Regions from separate parts of the Enterobacter sp. R4-368 genome, predicted to be linked through region 1. Evidence: predicted binding sites of a transcription regulator. Region 1 holds the regulator's gene; each other region holds the start of a gene.

What was found. The regulator CRP, encoded in region 1, controls carbon source genes, mostly activating them, when cyclic AMP is high. The targets are predictions, from matches to a motif close to ATGTGANNNNNNTCACAT.
Positions count from the first base shown of each region.
Region 2: a site for CRP is predicted at 1,660-1,677, ahead of H650_RS05530 (maltoporin). Genes of this name have one in related genera too.
Region 3: a site for CRP is predicted at 2,896-2,913, ahead of rhaS (HTH-type transcriptional activator RhaS). Genes of this name have one in related genera too.
Region 4: a site for CRP is predicted at 4,554-4,571, ahead of rbsD (D-ribose pyranase). Genes of this name have one in related genera too.

Region 1 covers NC_021500.1:2,593,895-2,599,616, reverse strand. Annotated here, with positions in the region: gene H650_RS12320 (putative adenosine monophosphate-protein transferase Fic) at 1-117, shown strand, start outside; gene pabA (aminodeoxychorismate synthase component 2) at 149-712, shown strand; gene argD (bifunctional acetylornithine/succinyldiaminopimelate transaminase) at 800-2,020, shown strand; gene H650_RS12305 (YccS/YhfK family putative transporter) at 2,010-4,088, opposite strand; gene crp (cAMP-activated global transcriptional regulator CRP) at 4,135-4,767, opposite strand; gene H650_RS12295 (OsmC family protein) at 5,072-5,476, shown strand; gene H650_RS12290 (phosphoribulokinase) at 5,519-5,722, opposite strand, start outside.
Region 2 covers NC_021500.1:1,184,232-1,189,953, reverse strand. Annotated here, with positions in the region: gene H650_RS05535 (PTS sugar transporter subunit IIB) at 1-80, shown strand, start outside; gene H650_RS05530 (maltoporin) at 304-1,569, opposite strand; gene H650_RS05525 (LacI family DNA-binding transcriptional regulator) at 1,838-2,911, shown strand; gene H650_RS05520 (autotransporter outer membrane beta-barrel domain-containing protein) at 3,672-5,722, shown strand, end outside.
Region 3 covers NC_021500.1:3,085,378-3,091,099, reverse strand. Annotated here, with positions in the region: gene rhaT (L-rhamnose/proton symporter RhaT) at 1-1,009, shown strand, start outside; gene rhaR (HTH-type transcriptional activator RhaR) at 1,010-1,858, opposite strand; gene rhaS (HTH-type transcriptional activator RhaS) at 1,932-2,768, opposite strand; gene rhaB (rhamnulokinase) at 3,068-4,537, shown strand; gene rhaA (L-rhamnose isomerase) at 4,534-5,722, shown strand, end outside.
Region 4 covers NC_021500.1:3,020,440-3,026,161, reverse strand. Annotated here, with positions in the region: gene rbsK (ribokinase) at 1-541, opposite strand, end outside; gene rbsB (ribose ABC transporter substrate-binding protein RbsB) at 650-1,540, opposite strand; gene rbsC (ribose ABC transporter permease) at 1,567-2,532, opposite strand; gene rbsA (ribose ABC transporter ATP-binding protein RbsA) at 2,538-4,043, opposite strand; gene rbsD (D-ribose pyranase) at 4,051-4,470, opposite strand; gene kup (low affinity potassium transporter Kup) at 4,675-5,722, opposite strand, start outside.

The DNA.
Region 1 (5,722 bases):
CGTGGCATCGATCCTGATGAGTGGCGCGAGGCAAACCAGGCAGGTGCAATGGGCGACTTAGCGCCGCTTTGCACCATCTTCAGCAAAGTGGTGAGCGAAGCGGTCGAAAGCGAGTAAACTAGCGCGGTTTCCGACACCAGAGGCCGCTATGATCCTGCTTATCGACAATTACGACTCCTTTACCTGGAACCTGTATCAATATTTTTGTGAACTGGGGGCAAGCGTAGAGGTGCGGCGTAACGATGAGATCGCGCTTGCCGATATTGCTGCGCTGGCACCGGAAAAGATCGTGATTTCGCCCGGTCCCTGTACGCCGGATGAGTCCGGCGTTTCGCTGGCGGTTATCCGCCATTACGCGGGGAAATTGCCGATTCTTGGCGTTTGTCTTGGTCATCAGGCGATTGCGCAGGTCTTTGGCGCGACTATCGTTCGTGCGGCAAAAGTGATGCACGGTAAGACATCGCCTGTCACCCATAACGGCACTGGCGTATTTAGCGGGCTTAATAATCCGTTAACCGTCACCCGTTACCATTCCCTGGTTATCGATCCGCCTACGTTACCGGCATGCTTTGAGATTACCGCCTGGAGCGATAGCGGCGAGATCATGGGCATTCGCCACCTGGAGTGGGATCTGGAAGGGGTGCAATTTCACCCGGAAAGTATCCTGAGCGAGCAGGGACATCAGTTATTGAAAAACTTCCTCGAACGCTGATTTGTGGTTGCCATTAACTGATTTTTTATGCATATTTCGTGATTATATTTTCATAATCAATGCAACGTAAAACTGGATGGGCAAGCCATGGCAACTCAGCAAGACGCGGTAACGCGTGCAAACTTCGATGACGTTATTCTGCCAATTTACGCACCGGCCGAGTTTATCCCGGTAAAGGGTAAAGGCAGCAGGGTGTGGGATCAGCAGGGTAAAGAGTACGTTGATTTTGCAGGTGGAATTGCGGTTACTGCGTTAGGGCACTGCCATCCGGCGCTGGTGGAGACGCTGAAAACGCAGGGCGAAACGCTGTGGCACACCAGCAATGTTTTTACCAACGAGCCTGCTCTGCGCCTGGCGCGTAAACTCATTGACGCCACGTTTGCCGAGCGTGTGGTGTTTATGAACTCCGGCACTGAAGCTAACGAAACAGCATTCAAGCTGGCGCGTTTTTATGCATCTACGCGTCACAGTCCATACAAAACAAAAATCATCGCGTTTCATAATGCCTTCCACGGCCGTTCGCTGTTTACCGTAAGCGTGGGCGGCCAGCCGAAGTATTCCGATGGTTTTGGCCCGAAACCGGCGGACATTATCCATGTGCCGTTTAACGATCTGCACGCGGTGAAAGCGGTGATGGACGATCACACCTGCGCGGTAGTGGTAGAGCCTATTCAGGGCGAGGGCGGCGTTACTGCCGCCACACCGGATTTCCTGAAAGGTTTGCGCGAGCTGTGCGATCAACACAATGCTCTGCTGGTGTTCGACGAAGTGCAGTGCGGCATGGGCCGCAGCGGAGAGTTGTTTGCTTATATGCACTACGGTGTGACGCCGGATATTCTGACCAGCGCCAAAGCGCTCGGCGGCGGTTTCCCTATCAGCGCGATGCTGACTACACATGAAATTGCCAGTGTCTTCCACGCCGGTTCACACGGCTCTACTTACGGTGGCAACCCGCTGGCCTGCGCTGTCGCCGGAACCGCATTCGACATTATCAATACGGCGGAAGTGCTCAGCGGCGTGAATGAAAAACGTCAGTTGTTCGTTAAACATCTGCAGCAAATTGGCGAGAAATTTGACCTGTTTAGCGATATTCGTGGCATGGGGCTGCTGATTGGTGCTGAGCTGAATCCGCAATATAAAGGCCGTGCGCGCGACTTTCTCTACGCCGCTGCCGATGCGGGCGTCATGGTGCTGAACGCCGGTCCGGACGTCATGCGTTTTGTGCCTTCGCTGATTATTGATGCGCAGGATATCGAAGAAGGGATGAAGCGCTTCGCGAATGCGGTGGCGAAAGTGGTCAACGGTTAAGGCGGCGGTTTAACCAAATGCCATGATGCGGGCGCTGACGCCATGCTACCGACGAAATGGTGTGCATGGTGTTCAGATGCCCGATAATCCGCTGTAAATGCTGCTCCAGCGTGCTCATTGGCCCGTGCGTTAATGCTTCCGGGGCTTCGAGAATATTCACATCGCCGGATCCTCCCGGCCCGTCATACTCCAGCCGCTGCTGGCAGCGCTGCAGGGCAATTTCGCAGGATTGCAAATAACGTTGCGCCAGCTCCGGCGTCAACATCGTATGTTCACGTGCCAGCGTCGTCATTGCATTAATATGCTCAACGATAAACTGGCTGTGCGTTACCCACAGTTTCATATCTTCCAGATAACGCGTATTGAAGCCCGGTTCCTGCATCGCCTGGTTTAGCGAGTTAAACAAAGCGTTATGCGCCTGGTTTACGCGCATGCGCTGCCAGGCAAGCGGAGTGGGCTGCGGGTTATCGCTTAAGATCAGGCGAATCGCTTCCTGATCTGTTTCCAGCGCATCGTGCGCATTCTGGCGCAGCAAGCCACTTTGCCACTGCGGCCACAGCCAGACCATGCCGCCGAAAGCGATCAGGCAACCAATCAACGTGTCGATAAGGCGGGCGACAATAAACTCCTCACCATTTAGCGTCAGCAGTTGCAAGGTGTAGACGGCGGTAATGGTAAAACCCACCATCGCCCAGCCGTAGTTTTTCCGAATAATGAGATAACTGACCAGCGTAATCATCAGCATCGCGGCCAGCGTAAAACCGAGTGGAACATGAAAGTGCAGCGTCGCCCCGGCAATCACCAGTCCCGCAATGGTGCCCGCCGCCCGGTGGACAATGCGAACGCGCGTTGCGCCATAGCCGTTTTGCGTGACAAACATCACCGTCATCATGATCCAGTAGGGTTTTGGTAAATGCAGGGCGCTGCCCATCAGGCTGGCGATACTGAGCATGACGCTGATTCGCGCGGCATTACGCAGCGCCGCAGATTTCAGTGATAAATAGCTTTTTAGCGCCGGGAAAAGGGGCAAGCGACGCTGCTTTTCCGCCATCAGATCGCGGGCATAGAGAGGGCGCTGAGTGCGCAAGACGCGCGCGATACGGCTAAAATGCCAGGCGCAGAACTGCCCGACCGGGTTATCCGGGTGCTGGCGGGCGATTTTTTCCAGCGCGCCAATCTGCTTATCCATGTTGAAGCGCGTGGGATAGCGGTGATAGAGAATGTCGTCTGCCAGCACGCGCAGGCGAGCGGCGACGGTTTGCGCGTTCCAGCGGATCACCTGTTCGGCGTGGGTTTGTTCCACCAGTTTTTGCACTTCTTCCGGCTGGTGCAAACTCACCGAAATGTGCTCTTGCAAATCAATCCCTACCTGGAAAACCCGCAGTAGCCTTTTGTAATCGTTGTGTTTATTGGCAGCCAGCATATGCAGTTGTTGATAGCACTGGCTTATCATATCCACCGCTTTTTGCTGGCGGGCGAGCAACGGCGGCAGCGCTTTTTCTGGGTCGGCGTGTTGCGTCAGCAGGCTGTATTTCGCCTCGCAGTAGTCTGCCAGTTGCCGGTAGAGCAGGCTGAGCGATTCGCGCAGCGGTTGCTCGCGCCACATCCAGAACCAGAACCAGTTGAACAATCCGTACCACAGCGTGCCCAGCGCATAGATAAGTATCGGCTCCCATACCGGCATGTTACCGGCGAGGCTGAGCGTAAAGATGGCGGCAATGAGCGAAGCCGGGAGCAGGCGACCGTGCAGTGCACTGATTTCGGCGGTTACGCCTAAAACCAGCGTCAGCCCGGTGAGGATCAGCGGCAATGGAAGATCTCTCGCCAGCAATAGCTGCACCGCCAGGCTGCTGCCTGCAAACAGCGTTCCGCCAATGATCAGGCGTTTGAAAAAACGTTTATGTGGCGTATCAAGCCCGGCAATGTTGCAGCAGGCGGGAACGAGGGAAAACAGCAGACCTTGTTGCAGATGACCAGTAACCAGACCAATGGCCACAGGTAAACATAACACCAGCGTTTGTCGCAGTGCGTAGTTGATTTCGGGGTGATAAATCAGCCTGCGCCACATGAGGGAAGAAAAACGACGCAGCGCGTAAGCTGCGCCGTTTTACAGATTAACGCGTTCCGTATACGACGATGGTTTTACCGTGGGCGGAGATCAGGTTCTGATCTTCGAGCATTTTGAGAATGCGGCCCACAGTTTCACGGGAGCAACCGACGATCTGACCAATTTCCTGGCGAGTAATTTTAATTTGCATGCCGTCCGGATGGGTCATTGCATCTGGCTGTTTCGCCAGGTTTAACAGCGTTTGCGCGATACGGCCGGTTACATCCAGGAAGGCGAGGTTACCCACTTTTTCTGAAGTGACCTGCAGGCGACGCGCCATTTGCGAGGAAAGACGCATCAGGATATCCGGGTTAACCTGGATTAACTGACGGAATTTTTTGTACGAGATTTCAGCCACTTCACAAGCAGTTTTAGCGCGTACCCATGCACTGCGCTCCTGACCCTCTTCGAACAGGCCCAGTTCACCGATAAAATCTCCCTGGTTCAGGTAGGAGAGGATCATCTCTTTACCCTCTTCGTCCTTGATCAGCACTGCCACTGAGCCTTTAACGATGTAGTACAGCGTTTCCGCTTTTTCACCCTGGTGAATCAGCGTGCTCTTCGACGGGTACTTATGAATGTGGCAATGAGACAAGAACCATTCAAGCGTCGGGTCTGTTTGTGGTTTGCCAAGCACCATGCGCGATTATCCTCTGTTATAAGCTGTCTCAGACACAGGATGAGCCCCTACGTCTGGGGTTGCAATCTAAGCTTCCCGCATCCAGGGAAGTGGACCGTCAGCGTCATCTGCGGTCTCTAAAGTATGATGTCATGCATACATGCGTAACATCCATTTATCTCTGTAGCATCCAGAGTGTTTTAGCATAGCTTTTACCGCCTGTCTCCTGGTGTCTCGCTTCAGCATGACGCAGGTCGCCTTCCGTTGCGAGTTTTGTTATGTACGCGTAATCTGTAAAGAAAATTGCCACTCCGGAGTGAAGAAAATGCAGGCACGTGTGAAATGGGTTGAAGGGTTAACGTTCATCGGTGAGTCCGCATCGGGCCACCAAATCCTGATGGACGGCAACTCCGGCGACAAAGCGCCAAGCCCGATGGAAATGGTGCTGATGGCGGCGGGCGGATGCAGCGCCATTGATGTGGTTTCTATTTTACAAAAAGGGCGTCATGACGTGACTGACTGCGAAGTGAAGCTGACCTCAGAGCGCCGTGAAGAAGCGCCGCGCCTGTTTACCCACATCAATTTGCACTTTATCGTCACCGGTAAAGATCTGAAGGATGCTGCGGTTTCCCGCGCGGTGGATTTATCCGCGGAGAAGTATTGCTCCGTGGCCTTGATGCTCGAAAAAGCGGTGAACATCACCCACTCTTACGAAGTTATCGAAGCCTGATGCGAAAAGCCCGGTAAGCAGCACATCACCGGGCTTTCTGCATTATTTGATCTTTTTACCTTCCATCAGCCGTTGTACCAGCGGCGTCATAATCAACTCCATCGCCAGCCCCATTTTTCCGCCAGGCACCACCAGCGTATCCATATGCGAGATAAACGAGCCTTGCAGCATTGCCAGCAACCACGGGTAATCAATCCCTTCCAGATTGCGGAAATGGATCACCACAAAACTCTCGTCCAGTGAGGG
Region 2 (5,722 bases), 1.4 Mb from region 1:
GGCAAGAAGTTCATGCTATTTTTGGCAAACAGTCTGACGCGCTACGTAAATTGCTTGATGAACATTTCTCCTCTCGCTAATAGATAAAAAAAGGGATACCTGCATGGGTATCCCAAAATAAAACAGTGGCAACTTTGCTCAGTTTGCGGAGATAAAATAAATAATGATGTTACTCGTTAATACAGACAACATAGTGCGTTATCCTATTGCGGCGTAATAGTTTCCCGGTGTTGGCTTATTAAAATAAATCGCCAGAGCAAACAAATTTAACCAACAAAGCGATAACGTGCAGGATGAAGCGTATTACCACCAGGCCTCAACCTGAACACCGAAGTTCCAGGTATTATTTTTCGTTCCATCTTCAAATGATTTCCCGTCTTCCGAATCATTTAAATAGGAGGCGAAAAGGCGTAATTCAGGACGAGACATAAATTCTGGGCCATCCGCCAGACCGACAGCAAAAGTATATTTTTCGCCGCTCTGTTTGTAGTGAGTACCGTTTTTATAATCATCTTTCTGGTAGAAGCCGCCGACTTCACCAATCAGGCGTACATAATTGGTGAGCTGATACTGGGCGCGGCCAACCAGCGAAACCAGACGTGTTTTGTCGGTGTATTCGGTGATGTCATTGGCCGAGCCGTATGTCAGCACGTGGTTCAGCGAGAACTTATCGGTAATCGGAATCAGGCCGGTGTTAATCACGCGATAGCCGCTGGCGTCATTAACGTAATGCCACATGTCGTACCAGCCGCCGCCCTGCGACACCATGTTCTGCGCCAGCCCTTTGTTAGCGTATTGCAGCACCAGCTTGTTGTAACCGCCAAACATATCCTGGCTGATTTCACCGGTTACCATCACGCCATCATCGGCTTCATACAGGCCGCCATATTGTTTCTGTTTTTTGGTCGGGTTTGGCATGGCGTAATCAACGCCGAACTCGGTCCACGCGCCTGACCACGGTTTCCAGCCCGCGTAACGCAGGTCGATGTAGTTGATGTTGACATCGTTATCGTTATCCACGCGGTAATCGACATCGTTGGCGTCGCCACGGATCCACGCCACGGATACTGCGCCCGGGCCTAAGGTGTAGTTTTCAACGCCTGCGCCGGAACCGGAAATGTTCCAGTATTTGGTATCGATAATGTGCAGATCGTGGCGCTGGTAGTAACGTTTACCGCCCCAGATCACCGCGTTGGGATCGTTAGGGATAAGTCCTTTGATTTGCAGATTTAACTGGCGCAAACCGAATTGGGCATCATCGCCAATGGTGGTTTCGTTATCGTTGGAGCCGTCGGAAACCATGCTCACCATGGTATCGAGGTAAAAGCTCACTTCGTCTTTCTTATACACTTCCGAGCCCAGTTCCACTTCCCCGTAGGTGTCGGATTCGTTACCGAGGCGGCCGAGTTTGTTTTTCTGCCACTCCACCTGTCCGCCATCGCCCGACACGCCTACGCCGCCGCGCAGGTAACCGTGAAAGTCGATAGGCACCGATGAGGCGGCCAGGATAGATGGTGAAGTCAGCGCAGCGGCTAACGCAAGTGTGAGAGTGCGTAGCGTAGTGTTCATATCATTCCTCTTATTGTTTTGTATTACGTTCACATAAACGCTGTCATAAAATGCCTAAATGTAAAAACAGGCAAACTAACGATTGCGAATGTGTGATTAAGTGCAAATAAATCAGCGTTTTTTGTTACAGGTAGCGAATTCCTTCACAATGTTCGCTATTGTGAGCGTGATACTTATTTGGCAAAAAAGAGACGAGGGAAAGTGTGGTGAGCGTTTTTTTAGATGGCCCCTGTTACAATCGGCGCATAACAACATAAGGAACCGGACCATGAAGTCTAAAAGTGCGACGTTAGAAGACGTTGCCCGCCATGCGGGTGTCTCCTATCAGACCGTGTCCAGGGTACTCAACAAATCTGCCAATGTATCCGAAGCCACGCGTCTCAAGGTTGAGAAATCCATAGAGTTATTGCGCTACGTCCCCAACAGGCTGGCTCAACAGTTGGTCGGCAAGCAGAGCCAGACCATTGGGCTGGTGACCACTTCGCTGGCGCTGCACGCGCCATCGCAGGTGGCCGCGGCGGTAAAACGCTACGCCAACCTCGATGGTTACCAGGTGCTGATCTCGATGATTGATGAGAACGTCAATCATGATATCCAGTCTGCTATCAACGAACTGAAATCACAGCTTGTCGATAAAGTGATCATCAACGTGCCGCTGGAGACCGAACAGGCGCAGCGCATCGCGTCTGACAACGATGATATCGTCTGTCTGTTTCTCGATGTTGATCCTTACAGTTCGGTGTTTAACGTTTCGTTTAACCCGGCAGACGGAACCCGTGCCAGCGTCAAACACCTGTACGATTTGGGGCACCGGGAGATTGCCTTACTGGCCGGACCGGAGAGTTCCGTCTCTGCGAAGCTGCGCCTGAAAAGCTGGATCGAAACCCTTAACGGCTATGGACTGAAACCGGTGATGGTTTTCCACGGTAACTGGGACGCGCAGAGTGGTTACGCCGGTGCGCTACAGATGCTGCGTGAAACGCCAAACTTTACCGCCGTGTTGGTAGGTAACGACCAGATGGCGCTGGGCGTATTAAGCGCGTTTCATCAGCACCAGGTGGCGATCCCCGGTGAGAAATCGGTCATCGGTTATGACGACACTTACGAAAGCTCGTTCTTTTATCCGGCGCTGACCACCGTCTCGCTGGATCTTGATTTACAGGGTAAGGAAGCGGTTCGGCGGCTACTCGACAGCGGTCACGGCGATGCCACTCGCAGCTCTTCGGTACTGCCGGCGCGGCTCATTGTGCGCCATTCCACCGGGGCACTGCAGGCGCAGGGCACCAACCTGCAAGAGATTGCCCAGCAACTGCAAGCCATTGCGCACAAGTTATGGAAATGATCGCGCTTTAATGTCGCCTGTCACCCGGCATGTGTGCCGGGTGATATCACCGCACCGGTTCACTTTACAATCCCTTATTCCGTCTTTCCGCCATGTCTATATTTTCGGGCTTGCGCTGAGGCTGCATTTATTTTCGGATTTTTAATTTTATTAATTAACAGAAAAATAACAGGCAACTTGTTAATATTTCTCAATTCATTGAATGCAATAAACGGCAAGTAAAAAATGCTCTTGCCTGGTAGCGGTTCATCAATTTGCTGTTAAGATAACACTTGCGTGAGGATTAATGTCGACGTTTTAGTGGAAGTGTTATTAAGCGTTTACTTAACTGATAAACATCTTGTGGTCTTAGCGGTAACAGTAAATTGGATATATTTAATATTTTAACTTTCGGGCGTTATTTTTCGATGTAATAGCGTTTTATTTTATCTGTTCCATTAATTTATCTTCCACGACTGTTACGAATTGTTCAGTTGGTGTCGTGGTGCGTTCGCATTAGCTGTAGGGCACTCTGCCCGTATTTGACCGGAATAGATTACAGGAACGCTTATTTTTAAATATAAGGAAGTTCTATATGGAAAGGATGGGGAAACCTAATTCAGGTAAGTTAGTACCGCAATTCTCTGTAACCTCGCAACCCGGCATGGCGCACTACCCACTAAATAGCGTGCCGAATATGAAAACCCCGCTTACGCGCCTTTCCTGCGCAGTGAGACTTACCTTTCCAATACTCCTTTTTTTTACGGGCATTCCTTATGCAATGGCCGTAAATATTACGCAAAACACCCTTTACGATAAGCCGGTTAACGATATTAATGATGGCCTTAACTTCACTTCGAATAGCGGTCTGGAAATTACCGCCGGGGCTGGCACCGTGAATGTCACAAACGGCGCAGGTCCGTATGCAGTAGAGATGGACAACGCTTATTTATGGTTACATGGCGGTTCGCTTAATGGCGCAGGCGATCTGCTTGTGAAGGGGCAGTCGCAGATTCAGTTCGGCGGAGCACAGATCGGTGGTGTCCCCGCCTTGACAAACGGATACGGCGGCACATTTACATTCGGTAATCTTGTGACAGGCGCCGGTGCTGGCACGTCAACGGCTATCAATATTTATGATGCGCAGTCGGTAATCGTGGCCAGCAGCATCAACCTGCAGTCTGAAACAAGCCAGTATGTCCAGACTGGTGGCATGACCACGGTGGCGCATGATATGTCAATTTCACCCAGTGGCGGCGCGGCGAGTGGTGGGTTGTCGGTTAGCGGTTCTGCGATCCTGAATGTAGGCGATAATCTCACCGCCGATCTCGCTGGCGGTGGCATAGGGTTACATATTGCCGATGGCGCAACCGTCAACGTTGGCGGCGATTTAACGCTTTCTAATAATCAAATACTCAATGATATCAATGCGGTTGCGGAAAAGGCATTAATTCGCAATGCGGACGTGCATGTTAACGGCGATATGAACCTTAACGGTACGCATGCCGGCGACACGGCCTGGCAAATACATGGCGGTTCTTCCGGGCAACACGTGGTAATCGACGAAAATATGAATCTCAATGCCTCGGCCACCGGTAATAACATGAAAACGGTACTCGGTCATAATGCCTGGGTGGAAGTGGGAGAAAATATTAACCTTAGCAGCGTATCTGGAGCAAATAACACCCTTTATATTGGCGATGCATTAACGGATGAACTAAATCACATTCGGGCAAGTCGCATTATTATGAGTGGGGGCGGCGATAATAAAGTTATTTTTAATAATAATTTCTCTACGCAGTCGAATGATGACGGCTATGTTTTTAATATGCAAATATTGGGTGAGGGTGGTGTTGAATATCAGTCGGGGCATACCACGCTCGGTTTAGAGTCAGATTATAGTGGTGATACAGTAATTAGCGGCGGTTTAGTCACCATTAAACATACGAAAGCGCTGGGATCAAATACTATAACAATTAATACTGACGCCAACGACCGGTCGCAAGGTCTGGAAATTGCCGGGATGGAACACTATGCCTTCACCAATAGAATGATCGGCACGGGTATGACTACCGTATCAGGGGATGTCATCATTTTTATTAATAAAAACACCTATGCCGGAATGTGGAATATCACTGGGAAAGCAGCAGCCAGTAAGGATTTATTATTCAGTAATAACGCCTTTGGCACGGGTACTATGAATGTCGATGCAAGTGGGGAATTCACTGCGCAAACAGACGCTGCTTTCGAATTTAATAATCACCTGACCGGTACGGGCGACTTTATCGCCGATAATAACTATAACTCATTTAATTTTACCGCTAATGTCGGACGTGATTTTTCCGGCGATGTCTATCTCAGGAATAATGATTTTCTGCTGGGTGGGGTCAATACCACCGCGCTCACCCAGGCCACACTGCATGTTGAAAACGGCAACACCACCACCGTTGGCACAGGCACCCAGTCGATTGGCGGTCTGGCTTTCAACGGCGGCACAATGGTGTTTGGTGATATCGACACCCTGCCTTTGGTGGAGGCGGCCGGAAATGTGGATTTGTCCGGGCGGGGCACAATTCAGATCAGCAACAGCTTGCAAAATACGTCACAGACGCCGGATACCAGCAAACCGCTCCTGCAACAGGATGAGTCCGGTGTTGCGCTCAGGTTAGTGGAAAGCCAGCAAGCCGTGACTGGCGCCGGCGGAAATTTGCTGCTCGTCGATGAACATGGTCAGGCTGTTTCCGCGGAAATGGAGCACGATGTTACGCAAAATGGCCAGACGGTGGCGAAAGGGCACTATGACTATCGTCTTACCAGCGGTAGTGGCGCGGA
Region 3 (5,722 bases), 490 kb from region 1:
TTTTTGGCATTTGATAGGTGCGGCCAGTGCAGCCTGTTTCTATGCCCCGTTTAAAAAGGTAAGAAAGTGGTCCTGGGAAACGATGTGGTCAATCGGCGGCATCGTCTCGTGGTTGATCCTTCCCTGGACTATCAGCGCGCTGTTATTGCCTGATTTTTGGGCTTATTTCAGTTCGTTTAGCACCTCAACGCTGCTGCCGGTGTTTCTTTTCGGCGCAATGTGGGGCATCGGTAACATCAACTATGGCCTGACTATGCGCTACTTAGGCATGTCGATGGGTATTGGCATCGCCATTGGTATTACGCTGATTGTCGGAACATTGATGACGCCAATCCTCAACGGCCACTTCGATGTGCTGATCAACACCGAAGGCGGGCGAATGACCTTGCTGGGTGTGCTGGTGGCGCTGATTGGTGTTGGCATTGTTACCCGCGCCGGTCAGTTGAAAGAGCGCAAAATGGGCATCAAAGCCGAAGAGTTCAACCTGAAAAAAGGGTTAGCGCTGGCAGTGATGTGCGGCGTGTTCTCTGCCGGGATGTCTTTTGCGATGAACGCCGCCAAACCGATGCACGACGCCGCTGCCGCGCTGGGTATCGATCCGCTCTATACCGCATTGCCAAGCTACGTGGTGATCATGGGCGGTGGTGCGCTGGTGAACCTGAGCTTCTGCTTTATCCGGCTGGCAAAAGTGAAAGATCTGTCGCTAAAAGCCGACTTCTCGCTGGCAAAAGGGCTGCTTATCAGCAATATCCTGCTTTCGGCACTGGGTGGCCTGATGTGGTATCTGCAATTCTTCTTCTACGCCTGGGGTCACGCCAGCATTCCGGGGCAGTATGACTACATTAGCTGGATGCTGCATATGAGCTTCTATGTGCTGTGCGGCGGGCTGGTCGGTCTGGTGCTGAAAGAGTGGAAGAATGCCGGACGGCAACCGGTGAGTGTGCTGAGTCTCGGCTGCGTGGTGATCATTGTCGCGGCCAATATCGTCGGCCTCGGCATGGCGAGCTAATCAGGCAGCAACCCGGCTACGATGACGCCACTGACCTGGCGTCATCCCTACCTCACGGCTAAATACCACCGAAAAGTAGTTACTGTCCTCAAAGCCACACTGCATGGCGATTTCACTGATCATCTGCTCGGAGTGCTGCAACAAAAATTGGGCGTGGCAAATGCGCAACTGGCGCAAATAGTGGTTGATGGTCATCCCGGTTTGAGTACGAAACTGCTGGCGCAGCGCCCGCTCGCTGCACTGTTCCTGTTCACAAAAATGCTCCAGTACAAAGCTGCGATTCAGGCTGCCGGAAAGCGCGGTGATGAGCTTATCCAGCAGCGTTTCGCTGTGGGTCGCGGCAAGGTTATCGGTGGCGAAACGGTGGCGTTTTAGGGTCATCACCAGTTGAGCAAACAGGGTTTCCGCCATCAGATTGGCCAGCGGATCGTCCTTCGCGCTCTCATGTTCCAGTTGCGTAATCACCTGCCGCGCCTGCGCCATGCCGCTGCTACCAATGCGCCAGTGCGGGTTGGACGGCGCGCCGTTAAGCCCCGGAATATGCGCCGCCCAGTCGAGATTCAGCGTCAGCCGGTCCGGGCAGTAGATAATGTTCTGCAACACCAGGTCATTAACCGAGGCGTAAGAGTGGCAATCTTCGGCGCGGATATAAAACAGATCGCCGCGCGTAATGCGGTAAGGCCGGTCATTAAGCACATGCAACCCATTGCCGCGCCACACCATCACCAGTTCGCAGAACTCATGCGTATGTTCAGCAAAGACATTTTGCGGGTAGCGATCGGCCACCACGACCGCCTGTCCGGCGCGCGGAAAAAAGTCTGCTTTACGAAGAATTAACTCACCAGCCACAACGCCACCTCTGCCGTGAACAACCTGACATTATTAACGGAAGCCCGGCTAAAAATCGGTGATAACCTTCTCGTTACTGAAGCAGCGTGTCGCGCCCCTGGCGGATATCGCGCGGTGACCAGTCAAACTCGCGGCGAAACAGCGTCGAAAAGTGGTTACTGTCGCCGAACCCGCAGCGAAAAGCGATATCCGTCACGCTCTCGTCGCTGTGGCGTAACATATGGCGCGCTTTAATCAACCGCAGGCGGTTTAAATAGCGCTGCGGCGTCATGCCGGTGGACTGTTTAAGCTGACGATGCAGCGTACGCAACGACAAGCTGAACTGTTCTGCCAGCGACTCCCAGCAAATGTCCTCCGCGAAGTGATCTTCCAGCCACAGCATAAGCTGGTTCAGCCGCGCATCGCTGTTGCCCGCATCTTCCTGCTGGCTGCTTTTACGCAATAACACCAGCAACTGCATAAACAGGATCTCGCGGTTGGCAATGTCATGCGTTGCCACTTCACTACCCATCTCTTCCATCTGGCTAATGATGCCGCGCACCTGCCCCAGCGTGTGCTGGCTTACCCGCCAGTGCGACGGGTAATGCCCATCCTGCTCCTGCGGCAGCAACTGGTTCAACCCGGCAAGGAACTGGAACGCATCCGGCGAGCGGTACAGCACATTGGTCAAGCAGAGATTATCGGTATGTTCATACAAATGGCGGTCATGATCGCGCACAAAACAGACCGTGCCGCCGCTGATGGTGTACGGCTGACCATTGAACACATGAATCCCCGTACCGTGTTCAACAATCACAATTTCATGAAAATCATGATGATGTTCCGGAAACGCGGCCTGGGGCAATCGCGGTTCAATGGCAACGGGTGATTTACCTGACGGAAAAAAATCCACGCTATGCAGTACGGTCATGATGGCCCCGGTCTTGAGAAATGTTCTCAAAATAGTAATTAAGGGTTTTCCACCTCACCTTAAATTTTCGACGCCGATTTACGCATAGCCTGCCGTTTTTTCAAGAAACGGCCGGAAAGATCGGGAAATGTGGTGAGGGTCACAATGGCTGAAAACCTCGCGATTACTGGAAACTGTGAACTCTCTCACGTTCATCTTTGCTTTCTTGCCAGCGCGAAATCGCCACTGTCAGTAGCAAGAAGGTACGACTGCCGCACCCTTTTTAGACTGTCCGCAATGACTCTAAGAAGGACCCGATCATGACTTTTCGCCATTGTGTTGCGGTTGATTTAGGCGCCTCCAGCGGACGCGTCATGCTGGCGCGCTACGACCGCCAGAACCGCACGCTTTCGCTTCGCGAAATGCACCGTTTTGTAAACTGTCTGCAAAAAGTGGACGGCTTTGATTGCTGGGATATCGACAGCCTGGAAGCCGAAATCCGCCTCGGTCTGAATAAGGTGTGCGCCGAAGGCATACAGCCAGACAGCATCGGCATTGATACCTGGGGCGTCGATTACATCCTGGTTAATCGTGAAGGCCAGCGCGTCGGGCTGCCGATTGCCTACCGCGATAATCGCACCGATGGCGTGATGCACCGCGCGCTGCAAAACCCCGGCAAAGCCGATATCTATCGCCGCAGCGGCATTCAGTTTTTACCCTTCAACACCCTGTACCAGTTGCGCGCACTGGCAGAACAGCAACCGCACCTGCTCGAACAGGCCGACCACGCACTGCTGATCCCGGATTACTTCAGCTACCGCCTGACCGGCAATCTCAACTGGGAATACACCAACGCCACCACCACCCAACTGGTCAATATCAACACCGATAACTGGGATGAATCACTGCTGAACTGGGCAGGCGTTCCGGCTCGCTGGTTTGGCACGCCAAGCCATCCTGGCAACGTTATCGGCAACTGGATCTGCCCGCAGGGGAATGCCATTCCGGTCGTCGCTGTCGCCAGCCACGATACCGCCAGCGCGGTTATCGCCGCACCGCTGGAAAATCCCGACGCGGCGTATCTCTCTTCCGGCACCTGGTCACTGATGGGTTTTGAGAGCAAAACCCCGCACACCAGCGATGAGGCGCTCGCCGCCAATATCACCAACGAAGGCGGTGCCGAAGGCCGTTACCGGGTGCTGAAAAACATCATGGGGTTGTGGCTGCTGCAACGCGTGCTGAAAGAGCAAAACATCACCGATTTGCCGGCGTTAATCGCCCTCACCGGGCAGCTCCCTACCTGCCGCTGCGTGATTAACCCGAACGACGATCGCTTTATCAACCCGGACAACATGAGTGCCGAAATCCAGGCCGCCTGCCGGGAAGCGGGCCAACCCGTACCGCAAAACGCCGCCGAACTGGCGCGCTGCATCTTCGATAGCCTCGCGCTGTTGTATGCCGATGTGCTGAGCGAACTGGCTTTCCTGCGTGGTAAGCCGTTTACCCGCCTGCATATCGTCGGTGGCGGCTGCCAGAACCAGTTACTGAACCAGCTCTGCGCCGATGCCTGCGGGCTACCGGTGGTCGCCGGGCCGGTGGAAGCCTCGACGCTGGGCAATATTGGCGTGCAACTGATGACGCTGGATGAGTTAAGCAACGTCGATGACTTTCGCCAGCTGGTCACAGCTAACCACTCACTGATTACGTTTACCCCTAATCCTGATAATGAAATCGCCCGCTATGTCGCGCGCTTTCAGCAAAAACGACAGACAAAGGAGCTTTGCGCATGACCACTCAACTTGAACAAGCCTGGGACATTGCTAAACAGCGTTTCGCCGCTGTGGGGATTGATGTCGAGGAGGCGCTGCGCCAGCTCGACAGGCTGCCGGTTTCCATGCACTGCTGGCAGGGCGATGACGTTGCCGGTTTCGAAAACCCGGAAGGCAGCCTGACCGGCGGCATTCAGGCTACCGGCAATTATCCGGGCAAAGCGCGCAACGCCACGGAATTACGCGCCGATCTGGAACAAGCGCTGAGCCTGATCCCAGGTCCGAAACGCCTGAACCTGCATGCGATTTATCACGAAGCCGAAACGCCGGTCACGCGAAATGAAATCAAACCCGAACACTTCCAAAACTGGGTGCAGTGGGCAAAAGCCAACAATCTGGGGCTGGACTTCAACCCGTCCTGCTTCTCGCACCCGCTGAGCGCCGATGGCTTCACGCTTTCCCACGCTAACGACGAGATCCGTCAGTTCTGGATCGACCACGTGAAAGCCAGCCGCCGCGTTTCCGCTTATTTTGGCGAACAACTGGGTACACCGTCGGTAATGAATATCTGGATCCCGGACGGCATGAAAGATGTCACCGTTGACCGTCTTGCGCCGCGCCAGCGCCTGCTCAATGCGCTGGATGAGGTGATCAGCGAAAAACTGAACCCGGCGCACCATATCGACGCCGTGGAAAGTAAGTTATTCGGCATCGGTGCTGAGAGCTACACCGTCGGCTCCAACGAGTTCTATATGGGTTACGCCACCAGCCGCCAGACCGCGCTGTGCCTCGATGCCGGACACTTCCACCCAACGGAGGTTATCTCCGACAAAATCTCCGCCGCCATGCTCTATGTGCCGCGTCTGCTGCTGCATGTCAGCCGCCCGGTACGCTGGGACAGCGACCATGTGGTGCTGCTGGATGACGAAACCCAGGCCATCGCCAGCGAAATTATCCGCCACAAACTGTTCGATCGCGTCCATATCGGGCTCGACTTCTTCGACGCCTCCATCAACCGCATCGCCGCGTGGGTGATTGGTACGCGCAACATGAAAAAAGCGCTGCTGCGGGCGCTGCTCGAGCCGGTTGAACAACTGCGCAAACTGGAAGCGGACGGTGATTACACCGCGCGCCTGGCGCTGCTCGAAGAGCAGAAATCCCTGCCGTGGCAGGCGGTGTGGGAAATGTACTGCCAGCGCCACGATA
Region 4 (5,722 bases), 430 kb from region 1:
CCAGCGCCAGCAGGTCATCGGAAAGCTGGCGCGCCGGTGCCGGATTCAGCGCCACGGTGGTATTGTTCTGATGCGCAATACGCGCCGCAGCCAGTACGCTTTCAACCGGTGATTCCAGTTGCATTAACAGCGCAGAAGCCTGCGCAATCAGGTCATGCTGCGAGTTGACGCGATCAATTGAGAGCGCCGCATTCGCTCCCGCATGAATACCGATAACATTCTCACCTTCACCGTTGACGAAAATCAGCGCAACACCTGTGGATTCGCCCGCGACAACGCTCACCGGCGCAACATCAATATTGTCGCTCTCAAGCTGTTTACGCACGCGCGCACCGGTATCGTCATCGCCGGTACAGGCGATAAACGCAATATCCGCACCGCTACGCCCGGCAGCTACCGCCTGGTTTGCCCCTTTACCGCCAAAAGCCACCTGATACTGGCTGCCCGTCACGGTTTCGCCCGGAGTAGGGAAAGATTCAAGGTTAAGAATGTGATCGGCATTGATACTGCCAAGGACAACGAGTTTGCCTGCGGTTTTCATGATGAGCTTGTCCGTAAAATGCGCCACCTTTCGGTGGCGCGTGCCATGCTTTTCTTTTTTGTATTGTCCCTCCAGTGGCGGGATTGCGCCCTCCACCAGAATGACGAATTACTGCTTAACCACCAGCTTCAGATCAACCGGGTTTTTGGCGTAGACTTTTTCACCTTTCAGCACTTTGTCTGCGGTATCCACGCCTTTCGCGCCGATCTGCTCCGGCAACTGAGCGATAGTCGCCGCCAGTTTACCGTCGTTAACCGCTTTCACGCCGTCTGGCGTACCGTCAAAGCCGACCACCATCACATCAGTTTTACCGGCAGTTTGCAGGGCGCGCAACGCACCCAGCGCCATTTCATCGTTCTGCGCGAAAACAGCCTGCACGTCCGGATGCGCGGTCAGCAGGTTCTGCATCACGTTCAGGCCTTTAGTGCGGTCGAAGTCAGCCGGCTGGCTGGCCAGCACGTTGAATTTGTGCGCAGCAACTGCCTGCTGGAAGCCTTCACCACGTTCACGTGCAGCGGACGTCCCGGCAATACCCGCCAGTTCGATCACTTTCGCGCCTTCGCCCGCTTTCTTAGCAATGTAATCACCGGCGATTTTGCCGCCCAGTACGTTATCAGAAGCGATATGGCTTACCACTTCGCCGCTGGAAGCCACACGGTCAAGGGTGATCACCGGGATTTTCGCCTGGTTTGCCATTTTCACAGCGTTACCTACAGCGTCGGAATCGGTCGGGTTGATCAGCAGCAATTTGGTGCCGCGCACGGTCAGGTCCTGCACGTTCGCCAGCTCTTTCGCCGGGTTGTTTTGCGAGTCCAGTACCACCAGGTCATAACCCAGTTTGTCCGCTTCTTTCTGCGCGCCATCCTTCAGGGAAACGAAGAACGGGTTGTTCAGCGTGGAAATCACCAGAGCAATAGAGTCTTTCGCCATCGCGTTTGCGCTTACGGTGGCGCTCAGTGCAACAGCAGAAACCAGAGTGGCCAGTTTTTTCATGTTCATTTTCATGAGTCCTGTTGTGTAGGTAATTACTGCTTTTTGTTGTCTACCAGCACCGCAAGCAGAATCACCACTGCTTTAACGATCATCTGGTAATAGGAGGAAACGCTCAGCAAATTCAATCCATTATTGAGGAAGCCAAGGATCAATGCGCCGATTAGTGTACCGACAATACGCCCTTTGCCACCTGCGAGACTGGTCCCACCCAAAACAACCGCAGCGATAGCATCCAGCTCATAACCTGCTCCCGCAGTAGGTTGCGCCGAGGAAAGACGCGCCACTTCAATAATGCCCGCCAGCGAGGCCAGAAGGCCGCACAGGGAGTAAACGATAACTTTGACTTTATCAACGCTGATACCGGACAAGCGCGTCGCCGCCTCGTTACCGCCTAATGCATAGATATAGCGGCCCAAACGGGTGTGATGCAACAGATACCACGCCGCGATAAAGACGATCGCCATCAGCCATACCGGTGTCGGAATACCGAACGGGCGACCAATACCGAACCAGCCAAACACATCCGCGTTATCAGTAAAACCGGTATTCACCGGGCTACCGTTGGTATAAACCAGCGTCACACCGCGCAGCAGCAACATCATCACCAGCGTGGCGATAAACGCCTGCACGCGGCCTTTCGCGACAATCGTACCGGTCAGTGCGCCAACAGCCGCACCGAGCGCCAGCGCGCCGACAACCGCCACCAGCGCGTTAACTTCCATTCCCACCAGCGAGGCGGCGACCGCGCCGGTGAGCGCTAACAGGGAACCGACGGACAGATCGATCCCCGAGGTTAAAATAACCAGCGTCATACCGACCGCCATAATGGCGTTGACCGAGGTCTGTTGCAGAATGTTTAACAGGTTATTGACGGTAAAAAAGTTGGGGCTCATGGTCGAGACAATCGCAATCAGCACCAGCAGGGCAATCAACGATTTTTGTTCCATCAACCATGCTTTGGTGAAATAACGGCGACCAGAAACAGCCTGGGTAGTCATCTTTTTTACTCCTGATTCACACGATTAAGCTTGCCCACAGCGGCAGCCATCAACACTTCCTGAGTGGCCTGCTCGCGCGTGAATTCACCGCCGAGATGCCCTTCATGCATCACCATTATGCGATCGCTCATGCCCAGCACTTCCGGCATTTCAGAGGAGACAAGAATGATGCTCAGGCCATCGGCCTTAAACTGGTTAATTAACTGATAAATCTCTTTTTTCGCCCCAACGTCGACACCACGCGTCGGCTCGTCGAGGATCAGCACTTTCGGCCGCGTCATCAGACCGCGAGCAATCGCCACTTTTTGCTGATTCCCGCCGGAGAGCAAACCAATGGCCTGCTCCATAGAAGGCGTTTTCACATTAAACAGACGAATAAAATCATTTACCGCCTGCTGCTCATCTTTGTGTTTCAGCGTACCGCCCGCATGGCTGAAATAACGCAGCGCAGTCAGCGACATATTCTCTTTCACGGACATGCCGAGCACTAAGCCATCGCGCTTGCGGTCTTCCGAAATATAAACAATACCGTTTGCCAGCCCGTCCTGCGGTGAGCGGGTGATCACTTCATGGCCGTCGAGCGTGACATAACCGCTGGTGCGCGGCAGCGCGCCATACAGCACTTTCATCAGCTCGGTGCGCCCCGCGCCCATCAATCCGGCCACGCCAAGAATTTCGCCTTTACGCAGTGTAAAACTGACGTTTTCCACGCCCGGCCCACAGAGCTTATCAACGGTAAGGCGAATTTCGCCCGGCGCTTTATCCAGCCGCGGATATTGATCTTCCAGTTTGCGGCCTACCATCATTTCAATCAGCGTATCTTCGGTCAGCGTGGCTACTTCGCGTTCGGCAATAAATTGCCCGTCACGAAAGACGGTCACGTCATCGCAAATCTCGAAGATCTCTTTCATGCGGTGAGAAATATAGACGATGCCGCGCCCCTGCGATTTCAGCTCGCGAATGACACGAAACAGCGATTCGGTTTCGGTATCGGTCAGGGCATCGGTTGGCTCATCCATAATGATGACCTGCGATTCGTAGCTCATCACTTTGGCGATTTCGACCATCTGCTGATCGCCAATCGACAGTTCGCCGACCAGCCGCTCGCTTTTAAAACGCAGATTCAGCTTCGCCAGCAGTTTGTCAGCTTCGGCAAACATCTTTTTCCAGTCGATTTTGCCAAAGCGATTCACAAACTCGCGGCCGAGAAAGATGTTCTCGGCAATGGTGAGTTGCGGGATCAGGTTCAGTTCCTGGTGGATGATGCCAATACCGGCTTCCTGGGAGGATTTCGGCCCGGTGAAGGTGGTTTCTTTGCCTAACCACAGCAGCGAACCGGCGTCACGGGTGTAGATACCCGTCAGCACTTTCATCATCGTTGATTTGCCGGCGCCGTTTTCACCCACCAGCGCCATTACGCGGCCTGGGTAAACATTCAGCGCCGCGCCGGAGAGGGCTTTTACGCCGGGAAAGGCTTTGTCGATGCCTTTGAGTTGTAGTAACGCGTCCATGATGGCCTCAGAAGGTCACGCCAGCACAGAGAATGATATTCGCAAACGGGGAACACTCCCCGCTGCGAATCACCGCATGACTGTCCGCGGTGTGTTTTTTAAATTGCTCGTGCGTAACGTACCGCACTTCTATGTTATTTCCCTGGTGTTGCTGCAGCTGCTCAATATGCTTGAGCAACGTTTCATGGAGCTGCGGATTATGCTGCTTAATCTCCGAGGCGATAATCGCGGACTCAACCTGCATTTCCGCCGTCACCACTTCCAGTACTTGCATAAAGGAAGGCACGCCCTGCGTTAATGCCATATCAATACGTTGCGTGTTACGCGGCACCGGCAACCCGGCATCACACACCACCAGCGAATCGGTATGACCAAGACGAGAGATGACTGACGAGATATCAGCGTTAAGCACACGACCTTTTTTCATTTTTTATGCTCCATCAGCGAAACGTTTCGCTGGATGCAGTGTAGTACGAAGAATGTGCAGAAAACCATCTTGCCGTTACAGAAGTGTGATCGATATCGAAACGTTTCGCTTGTCGAAATGATGAAAAAAACAGCTTTCCTGTTTTAAGTGAAATAGACAGTAATTAATAGCAAAAACCCCTCATAGAGAGGGGTTTTATTAGCATTAAATTTCGACCTGCGTTCCCAGTTCTATCACCCTATTTGGCGGGATCTCAAACTGGTCTGGCGCGCGTAGCGCGTTGCGCTGCAGCACCAGATAGAGTTTACCGCGCAGACGCAAATACCAGGGACGTTTGCCCAGAATTAACGACTCATGCGACATAAAGAACGAGGTTTCCATCATGCGGCAGTTCAGCCCTTCCAGCCCGCAACGGTGGAACACCTCTTCCACATTTGGCGTTTCGCGCCAGCCGTAGCTCGCCACCACACGCCAGAAAGTCGGCGACAATTGCTCAATCTGCACCCGGCGTACATTGTGCACGTACGGCGCATCTTCAGTACGCAGGGTCAGCAGGATCACTCGCTCATGCAGCACCTTGTTGTGCTTCAGGTTATGCATCATCGCGAACGGAATAACGTTCAATGCCCGCGACATATAGACCGCTGTGCCCGGTACGCGCACCGGCGGTGATTTCTCCAGCGAGGCAATCATCGCCTCCAGAGAGTTACCGTGTTCATGCATACGGCGCAGCAGGCGGAAACGCTCGCTCTTCCAGGTGGTCATCACCATGAACATCACCAGCCCCAAAGTTAATGGCAACCAACCGCCGGAGACGATTTTATCGAGGTTCGCCGAGAACAGCGGCACATCGATAGAGAGGAATAAAAGCAGAAGCAGCCCCACCAGCACTTTGTTCCAGTGCCAGTTTTTGCGCGCCACCGTGGTGGAGAGAATGGAGGTCAGCACCATCGTACCGGTTACGGCGATACCGTACGCCGCCGCCAGGTTACTGGAGTGCTCAAAGCTGACAATAACCAGCACCACTGCAAAGTAGAGCAGCCAGTTAATGAACGGGATATAGATCTGCCCGGATTCCATCTCCGAGGTATGGATGATGCGCATCGGTGCCAGATACCCCAGACGCACGGCCTGGCGCGTCAGCGAGAACACGCCGGAAATCACCGCCTGCGAGGCAATCACCGTCGCCAGCGTGGCGATAATCAGCATTGGGATCAGCGCCCATTCCGGCGCAAGCAGGAAGAAGGGGTTT